3 regions of the Bacillus sp. BC08 genome follow, and region 3 is predicted to be linked to each of the others. Evidence: riboswitches for the same ligand, from Rfam matches in the RefSeq annotation. Region 3 holds a riboswitch; each other region holds the start of a gene.

Region 1 (3,286 bases), on a different contig from region 3:
TTTACCGAAAATCATGGAGAAAATGGAGAAGTTCGGTTGTCCAAAGGCAATTACATCTTTCGTTATTCCAACAGGTTATTCATTTAACTTAGATGGATCAACTTTATATCAAGCAATTGCAGCTATTTTCTTAGCGCAAATGTACGGTATTGATTTATCTATTACACAACAAATTACATTATTACTTGTATTAATGCTTACATCAAAAGGTATTGCGGGTGTACCGGGCGTATCGTTCGTTGTATTGTTAGCAACACTTGGTACAGTAGGTATTCCAGCTGAAGGTTTAGCATTCATCGCTGGTATTGACCGTATTTTAGATATGGCTCGTACAGCAGTTAACGTTGTAGGTAACTCTTTAGCGGCTGTAGTTATGTCTAAGTGGGAAGGTCAGTATGACGCTGAAAAAGGACAGGCCTATTTGAAAGAAATTTCTAATAAGCAAGCAGCTTAATTATAATTTGAACAAGCTCTCACATAATATGTGGGGGCTTTTCTATATAGAAGGGAAGCGGACGTAATGAAACGTAAATATGGTGACGGTTCTTCGTGGAAGCGACTAATAGAGAAAGATTATACGGTTAAGCAAATAGAAGAGGGAATGCTAGGAATACTGGAAATAAAAAAGGTGAGAGAACCTAGTTGTAAAGAATATGATGGTAAAGAACTTTGTATTGCGGGGAATCAGTATACGTGGATTCAATATTTCGTAGCCGGGAAAAACTTTGCGATTACAGCTATGTTAGATGATCAGAAAAAATTAGTGCAATATTATATTGATGTGGCGAAAAAATATGAAATAGACGACCGTGGTTTGCCGTATTTTGATGATTTATATTTAGATGTAGTATTATTACCGAACGGTAAAATGTATATATTGGATGAAGATGAGTTAGAGGATGCTTATAAAAGTGGCGATGTTACAAAAGAAGAGTATGAGTTAGCTTGGTACACTACGAAATGGATAATAGCTGCAATAAAAAGTAGTGAATTTTATTGGATTTCAATATTAGAAGAAGAAATCAAAAAGTTAAAATGATTATTGTATTCAAATTTTTGCATAATTACCAAAAAAATCTATACAAAAAATAATTGACTTTTGTTTTGTAAGCGAGTAAAGTTAGGGAAGAAATTATTATTAAAAAATAAATATGAAACCTTCTTATAAAGAGAGGCGGAGGGACTGGCCCTACGATGCCTCGGCAGCGGACTCGATTTCAGAGTGCTGTGCCAAATCCAGCAAGCATGTGCTTGAAAGATGAGAAGAGTGTTTCTTATAGATGTATAAGACCTCTTCTCATTGGAAGAGGTCTTTTGTTATTCATTAGAAAAAGGTTGAAACTAGGGAGAGATGGTACTTTGAAAGAAACGAGAGGAAACGGTTTGGCTTTATTACCACTTGGGATATTTTTGGCGCTATTTATTGGTTCTGGGATTATTACAGGTGATTTCTATAAATTGCCAATACTTGTAGCAATTTCAATTGCTGTAGGGGTCGCTTTAGCAATAAATCGTAAAGAAAGCTTTAATGTAAAAGTAGAGCGATTTGCTAAAGGTGCAGGGAACCCAGATATTATGATTATGGTTCTAATTTTTGTGCTTGCAGGAGCATTTTCTGAAACAGCAAAAGGGATGGGCGGCGTTGATTCTACAGTTAACTTAGCGTTATCCGTTTTACCGCAAGGATTTATCGTAGCTGGAATTTTTGTTATAGGGGCATTTATTTCGTTAGCGATGGGAACTTCAATGGGAACAATAGCTGCATTAGCACCAATTGCTGTAGGTATTAGTGGGCAAACTGATATCTCCATTGCACTTACGATGGCTACTGTTGTTGGTGGAGCGATGTTTGGTGATAATTTATCATTTATTTCAGATACAACAATCGCAGCTGTACGTTCGCAAGGAACAGAAATGAAAGATAAGTTTAAAACGAACTTTTTAATTGTATTACCGGCGGCTATTATTACAATTGTACTTTTAGTAATCGTTACTTTAGGAAGCGATACGCAGATTAAAGCGCATAGCTTTGACTGGATAAAGATTTTACCGTATGCAGGAGTACTTATTACAGCGCTACTTGGTTGGAATGTGCTTATTGTGTTAACTGGTGGGACAGTACTATCCGGTGTTATCGGTCTTTTAGATGGAAGTTACACGTTAGAGAGTTTCTTTAAAAGTGTAACAACTGGAATGGGCGGTATGATGGAGTTAGTATTACTTGCTATTTTAATTGGCGGTATGGTCGAACTGATTCAATATAATGGTGGCATTCAATATTTAATGAATATTTTAACGCGTAACATTCGTTCGAAAAAAGGAGCAGAGTTCGGTATCGCTGGCTTAGTAAGTATGACGAATATGTGTACAGCGAATAATACGATTTCTATTATCTTTACAGGTCCGCTTGCGAAAAACATTGCAGATCAGTATGAAATTGATCCTCGTAAATCAGCGAGTGTATTAGATCTTTTCTCATGCTGTGTGCAAGGGTTAATCCCGTATGGTGCTCAAATGTTAACAGCAGCAGGGTTTGCGGCGTTATCTCCAATTGAATTGTTACCATATGCGTTTTATCCAATCTTAGTTGGAGTATGTGGAATTATTTCTATATTAATTGGTTTCCCGAGGTTTTCTAAAGTGGCGGGAAAGAAAGAATATCATAAAACAGCATAATGAAAAATGAAGTTTATGCATAGTAACGAAAGCCGTACAGAGAGTATTCTCTGTACGGCTTTTTATGTGCAATAAAAGAGTGAAACATCCTATCCAATCGTAGTTTTTACAAAAGGCTGAATGTGACTCGGTCTTAAGTCTGAGTTAAAAACGGTTCTTAAGCTCGTTATGGAAAGATGAAAAAATAGTTAAGATAAGAGTATCAAATCGAAGGGAGGCAAGCACAAGATGAAACAATTTCTAGCGTTTATCGCGGCTGGTATTTTAGCTTTAATTGCTCTTGGCAGTCTTGCTGGTATTATAGGGTTCGCAATTGGAGCAGGAGTTGTGTATTGGAGCTATAAATCATTTGTGCGAGCACAATCATTTTTTGGAAAGTTAGCTTGGGGTATTGTTGGTTTGATCGGCTTGTCCATCGCCCTTTCTCATTCCCCAGCACTAATCGGTATCGCAGCATTAGTAGTTTTATACTACGGATACCGTGAGTGGAAAAAAGAAAAAAATGTAGTTGTTGATTCTGCACCAGAAAGTTCTAAACCATATAGCAACTTTGAAGATGAGTGGAACAAGTTAATGAAAAACTAATAAAAAATTAATAAAAATCAAATTA
Region 2 (3,286 bases), on a different contig from region 3:
TATTTAAACAAACGGCAGTAATACATAATTTTAAAACACCTGAAAGAAGTAGTACCCAGAAGGATAAATGGGTCCATTCAACAACTAAATCTTTTAATTGATGTTCTCCTGAAAATAACGTGTACGGGAGAAAGGTCCCTGTAATTCCTAATAAAATACCACCGATAATTCCAAGCGATAGTTTGTATTCTTTTAAGGGATGGATTAGTCTCTCTAATGTGAATTCTAATTTGAAATAAAAGAAGCCAATTATAGCACCAATACTAGCGAGTGGTAGAAAGGCAATCCATTCATTAAGAGAAAGGGAACCTTCCCCAAAATCAACGATAAAGGATCCGCGATTATCGAATTTACTAAGCAATAAATAAACGGAAAAACCAGCGAAAGTGGTAGCTAAATATACAATTGCTTTTTTTTCTTTAGAAAATTCGTTAATTTGCTCACCCTCATTTTCATTTGGAGCTAAATAACCGAATAATGGCGCATTAAAAATTACACTTAAAGTAGCACCAATTCCAACCTCTGTTAGTTCATTCATTCCTTTTAAGGCGAATGTAAAGCGGTCTCCTACCCATGTACAAAGTCCACCGATAATGCCAACAATTGCTGCTTCGGGACCTAAGCTAGCACCAAATATTAAAACGATAATTGCAGTTAAAGTAGCTTTATGTACAAAACGGTATTCAATTCTACCTGTTTTTTTATATTCACCCATCACTTCCGGCATAAGACGTGGATATGTGCCGAAGTATTTTTGGGTTAAACCGACGAGAATACCACCGATTGTTGTGACACAAATAGTGTAATACGGAGGAGAAGAGAAAATAGTAGGTAAGTACTCCCAAATAAAGTGAATACCGATATTTATTGTAACTAAAAATAGCCAGACTGTTGCTCCTACTATAGAGCCTAAAAGAATGCCGTATAGGACGAGCATATAGTGCATGTCCTTTGTGTTTGTCATGTTATACCTCCGTTATGTGAGTTTTAATGTCGAAAGGATTAAATATGCTTCTGCGAAATGAAATGAATATGTATAGTATCTTTTTGAGAGGTTGGCTTATTCAATATATTGAGGTCTCGTGAGAATTTGAAATGTATACAGTTAAACTACTTACTTAATTCTATATAGTAATCGTAGGTTTTAAAAGGTCTTTTTCAAATGAATATGGAATATATTTCTTTTGTTATGCATGTCAAATCCTTCGTAGTTAATTTAGAACATTCAGAAAAACTGATTGACATTAGGAAATTATTGCTATAAAATCAACGGTAATTGCATAGTCTTATCAAGAAAAGGTGGAGGGACAGGCCCGATGAAACCTTGGCAACAGCCGTATAACGGAATTGTGCCAAATCCTGCAGGTAATAAATCCTGAGAGATAAGAAAGAGCCTTTAGAGCGTGTTTTCAAACTGCTCCTTTCTTGTTTTCAGGAAAGGAGCAGTTTTTTATTTTGTATAAAAGAAAGGAGAATGAGAGATGGGAGAATCATGGGGAAAAGGAACAATTTGTGTGCAAGGTGGCTATACACCAAAGAATGGTGAGCCGCGTGTTTTGCCACTTTATCAAAGTACAACGTATAAATACGATACTTCGGATGATTTAGCAGCCTTATTTAACTTAGAGGCAGAAGGATATATATATACGCGTATTGGAAATCCTACCTTAGCTGCATTTGAGCAGAAATTAGCGGATTTAGAGGGTGGTGTAGGAGCTGTTGCAACGGCTTCCGGGCAGGCTGCTATTATGCTTGCTGTTTTAAATATTTGTAGTAGCGGAGACCACTTGCTTTGTTCTTCCACAGTTTACGGTGGAACGTTTAATTTATTTGGGGTGAGCTTACGTAAGCTTGGTATCGATGTTACATTCTTTAATCCGAATTTAACTGCTGATGAAATTGTGGCCCTTGCTAATGACAAGACGAAACTCGTTTATGCGGAATCGCTAGGAAATCCAGCGATGAACGTTTTAAATTTCAAAGAATTCTCAGATGCAGCGAAAGAGTTGGAAGTGCCTTTTATCGTGGATAATACATTAGCAACTCCTTATTTATGCCAAGCATTTGAACATGGAGCAAATATTATCGTTCATTCTACGACGAAATATATTGATGGTCATGCAAGTTCGTTAGGTGGCATTGTTATTGACGGAGGGAACTTCGATTGGACAAATGGGAAATATCCTGAACTTGTTGAACCGGATCCAAGTTATCACGGCGTAAGTTACGTTCAAAATTTTGGTGCAGCAGCTTATATTGTGAAGGCACGTGTTCAATTATTAAGAGACTACGGAAACTGTATGAGCCCATTCAATGCGTATATTAGCAATATCGGCTTAGAAACGCTGCATTTAAGAATGGAGCGTCATAGTGAAAATGCCCTCGCGGTTGCTAAGTGGCTTGCTAACCATGAACGTATTGAATGGGTGAATTATCCGGGACTAGATAGTAATGAAAATTACTCGTTATCACAAAAGTATTTGAAGAAAGGTGCTAGTGGAGTTTTAACATTCGGCATTAAGGGAGGATTAGAAGCTGCGAAAGAATTTATCGCAAATGTAAAACTAGCAACTCTCGTAACACATGTAGCTGATGCACGAACTTGTGTCATACATCCCGCTAGCACAACGCATAGACAATTAAGTGCTGAAGATCAGCGTTTAGCTGGCGTTACATCAGATTTAATTCGTTTATCGGTCGGTATAGAAGATGTTTCTGATATTATTGCAGATTTAGAAGCAGCGCTAGTCGGAGGCAAAGAACATGCCGATCATAATTGATAAAGATTTACCAGCTCGCAAAGTGTTGCAGGAGGAAAATATTTTTGTAATGACGAAGGAGCGAGCAGAAACACAAGATATCCGGGCATTGAAAATTGCTATATTAAATTTAATGCCTACAAAGCAAGATACAGAAGCGCAATTGCTTCGTTTAATTGGCAACACGCCGTTGCAATTAGATGTTCATTTACTTCATATGGAATCACATTTGTCTCGTAATGTAGCACAGGAACATTTAACGAGTTTCTATAAAACATTCCGTGATATTGAGAATGAGAAATTTGATGGACTTATTATTACGGGAGCACCAGTTGAAACTCTTTCTTTTGAAGAGGTAGATTATTGGGAAGAGCTTAAACATATTATGGAGTATTCAAAAAAGAATGTAACATCTACGCTTCATATTTGCTGGGGGGCACAGGCTGGTTTGTATCATCATTATGGCGTTCCAAAGTATCCTCTTAAGGAAAAAATGTTCGGTGTATTTGAACATGAAGTCCGCGAGC
Region 3 (3,286 bases):
TTCCATCTAAGGTTAATGCGAATTTTCAGAAGGCATATCGTACAAGTCCTAAACAAGCAACGGATTATTTCTTTGAACTTAGTAAACGAAATGATTACATAAAGACACGTGCAATGGAAAAAAATATTCAATATGTAGCAGAATCAAAATATGGCGAACTGGAGATTACTATAAATTTATCCAAACCAGAGAAAGACCCCAAAGAGATCATGGCAGCTAGAAATACACCGAAGGGTAATTATCCAAAATGTTTACTTTGTATTGAAAATGAAGGCTATTTTGGTCGCTTGAACCATCCAGGTAGAAGCAATCACCGAATCATTAATATTGAGCTAGATGGAGAAGAGTGGGGGTTTCAATATTCACCATATGCCTACTTTAACGAACACTCCATCGTACTATCTAAAAAGCATCGTCCAATGAAAATTTCTCGTGAGGCATTTTCTCGTTTGTTTAGTTTTGTAGAAATAATGCCACACTACTTTATTGGTTCAAATGCGGATTTACCTATTGTAGGAGGGTCTATTTTAAGTCATGATCATTATCAATCTGGACGCCATAACTTTCCAATGGCAAAGGCTAACGTTCTTAAAACATTTGAATTACCTGCCTATCCAAATACTTCTTGTGGTATCGTCAACTGGCCAATGAGTGTGATTCGTCTTTCTTCCCTAAATAAAGACGAACTAATTAATGCCAGCACCTATATCCATGAAAGTTGGAAGAACTATTCAGATGAATCCTTACAAATTCGTGCGCAATCAAAAGATGGTACAAAACATCATACAATTACACCAATTGTACGGCGACGTAAAGAAAAGTACGAAATTGACCTTGTACTTCGTGATAATAATGTGAGTGAAGAATACCCTGATGGAATTTTTCATCCACATCCAGATGTACAACATATTAAAAAAGAAAATATAGGACTTATTGAAGTTATGGGCTTAGCAATTCTCCCCCCACGTTTGATTGTGGAGCTTTATGAAGTGGAGCTGTATTTGTTAGATAAGGGGGGGAATGTTCCTAAAATTCATCAAAAATGGGCAGATGAATTAAAAGCCCAGGGGGGATATACAGAAGACAACATTAAAAGATTTCTTCAAATTGAAGTTGCAAAGAAATTTGAACGCGTCTTAGAAGATGCTGGTGTTTATAAGGTGAATAAAGAGGGTAGAGCAGGGTTTGATTGCTTTATTAAAGAGTTACAAAGTATAAATCGATAGGTGATGACTAGGTGCCAGTATTTGTTTTAAGTCGTGCAAGATATTACCGCGCTACTGTATAACAATGAATCTAAGGATAAAATAAGTGGTTTTAATTGATGAATTTCTAGGGGTAATGCCACACAACTATTAACATAGTATATTGAAGTTTTGTTTTTTCATAAATGTTTATTGACATAACGATTTTATGTTGATAGAATTCAATTCATAAAATATGAAAAATTTAATAGATTTTGAATCAGATGAAAATTAAATCTGATTTCTCTTATCCAGAGAGGTGGAGGGACTGTGCCCTGTGAAACCCAGCAACCATCAATTTTTACATTGAAATGGTGCTAATTCCTGCAAAGCAAATGCTTTGAGAGATGAGAGAAAGGGATAGTATCGATATATGCATACAAACCTTTCTGCTCATTCTAAGGGCAGAAAGGTTTTTTTGTTGTAAGACTATTCTGAGGGGAAATAGAGCGATTTATACAGTCCGTGTTTAGAAGGAATAACGATGTGAAAATCGATGAACTAATTTGTGCATGTCCTAGTGTTGTTCTAATAAAATGGATTATTGATTTGTTACAGCGTGAATTAATAAATAAATACATAAAAGAAGAAGGGTGTTTACAACATGAAAAAACTATTACTATCAGGACTTATTACAACGGCAATTTTTGGTTTAACTGCTTGTGGAGGAAAAAGTGAAGATAAGCTTGTTGTTGGTGCTTCTAATGTACCTCATGCAGTAATTTTGGAAAAAGCAAAACCATTACTTGAGAAAAAAGGTGTAGAACTAGAAATTAAAAAATTCCAAGACTACGTATTACCAAATAAATCATTGGCGAATGAAGATTTAGATGCAAATTATTTCCAAGGTATTCCATTCTTAGAGAAAGAAATGAAAGACAAAAAATATGATTTTGAAGTAGCTGGAAAAATACACATTGAACCAATCGGTTTATATTCTCAAAAATATAAAAATCTAAAAGAGCTTCCAGATGGTGCAACAATTATTATGAGTAATGCAATTACTGATCATGGACGTGGTTTAGCGATTTTACAAAAAGAAGGCATTGTAAAAATTAAAGATGGTATAGATCCTGTAAAAGCAACCGTAAAAGATATTGCAGAAAATCCGAAAAATTTGAAATTCAAAACAGATATTGAGCCTGGTTTATTAACGCAAATGTATAAAAATAAAGAAGGGGATGCTATTTTAATTAATGCTAACTATGCAATTGATGCAAAATTAAATCCAAGAAAAGATGCAATTGCGATTGAAGGTAAGGATTCTCCATATGTAAACGTAGTTGCAGTTCGTAAAGGTGACAAAGATAAGAAAGAAATTAAAGCACTTGTAGAAGTATTGCATTCGAAAGAAATTGAAGATTTTATTAATAAGGAATATAACGGTGCTGTTATACCTGTAAAAGAATAACTTTGAAAACTAAGGAATTGCGCTCTTTACAACTTAGTATTTTAAAACTGGTGAAAATTAATTATTTTATTAAGGGCTACTAAGGTAGCCCTTTTATATTTGTAACGAGAAATTGTTAGGGAATGTACACGAATGGAGGCTTTAGTTGAAGAACATAGCACAAAAGTGATTAAGAATTTTACTTTATTGAGTTTTGATGGAGAATGTAATGTTTTTTTGAAAAAGGATAGGGTATCATGAAAATCTAGACTGAGAAGCTAATAAATTGTTAAGAATAAGCATAGAGTGGAAATATACTCTTATGGGGTATCATACGTAGATAATTAGTGCTATAATTGGTATACTCGTAAAAGCAATTGTTTTATTGGATGAAGAGAAACTTTAAGAAGGTGATAATATGGATCATAAAGAGCATGAAGCGGTAACACATAGATCAGAAAAAGAAAAAGAACAAATTATAAATAGATTAAAGAGAATTGAAGGACAAGTCCGCGGTATTCAAAATATGATTGAAAATGATCGTTATTGCGTGGATATTTTAGTGCAAATTTCAGCGATTAATGCAGCGATGAAAAAAGTAGGAATGGGTGTATTAAAAAACCATACAAGTCATTGTGTTTCAGGTGCTATT

The links. A riboswitch is a leader RNA that binds a small molecule or an ion and turns the genes downstream of it on or off. The one in region 3 is predicted to bind S-adenosylmethionine.
Region 1: it holds a riboswitch for S-adenosylmethionine, as region 3 does, so the genes downstream of both, ACXVYO_RS05560 (Na+/H+ antiporter NhaC family protein) here and metQ (methionine ABC transporter substrate-binding lipoprotein MetQ) in region 3, are expected to answer to the same signal.
Region 2: it holds a riboswitch for S-adenosylmethionine, as region 3 does, so the genes downstream of both, ACXVYO_RS01355 (bifunctional O-acetylhomoserine aminocarboxypropyltransferase/cysteine synthase) here and metQ (methionine ABC transporter substrate-binding lipoprotein MetQ) in region 3, are expected to answer to the same signal.

What each region holds. Positions count from the first base shown of each region.
Region 1 covers NZ_JBTGPA010000023.1:124,036-127,321, forward strand. The annotation lists gene gltP (glutamate/aspartate:proton symporter GltP) at 1-454, shown strand, start outside; gene ACXVYO_RS05555 (DUF402 domain-containing protein) at 521-1,039, shown strand; SAM riboswitch class I at 1,160-1,265, shown strand; gene ACXVYO_RS05560 (Na+/H+ antiporter NhaC family protein) at 1,360-2,676, shown strand; gene ACXVYO_RS05565 (lmo0954 family membrane protein) at 2,905-3,261, shown strand.
Region 2 covers NZ_JBTGPA010000008.1:97,389-100,674, forward strand. The annotation lists gene ACXVYO_RS01350 (chloride channel protein) at 1-964, opposite strand, end outside; SAM riboswitch class I at 1,284-1,389, shown strand; gene ACXVYO_RS01355 (bifunctional O-acetylhomoserine aminocarboxypropyltransferase/cysteine synthase) at 1,482-2,780, shown strand; gene metA (homoserine O-acetyltransferase MetA) at 2,764-3,286, shown strand, end outside.
Region 3 covers NZ_JBTGPA010000024.1:20,632-23,917, reverse strand. The annotation lists gene galT (UDP-glucose--hexose-1-phosphate uridylyltransferase) at 1-1,226, shown strand, start outside; SAM riboswitch class I at 1,489-1,598, shown strand; gene metQ (methionine ABC transporter substrate-binding lipoprotein MetQ) at 1,849-2,655, shown strand; gene ACXVYO_RS05770 (metal-sensing transcriptional repressor) at 3,053-3,286, shown strand, end outside.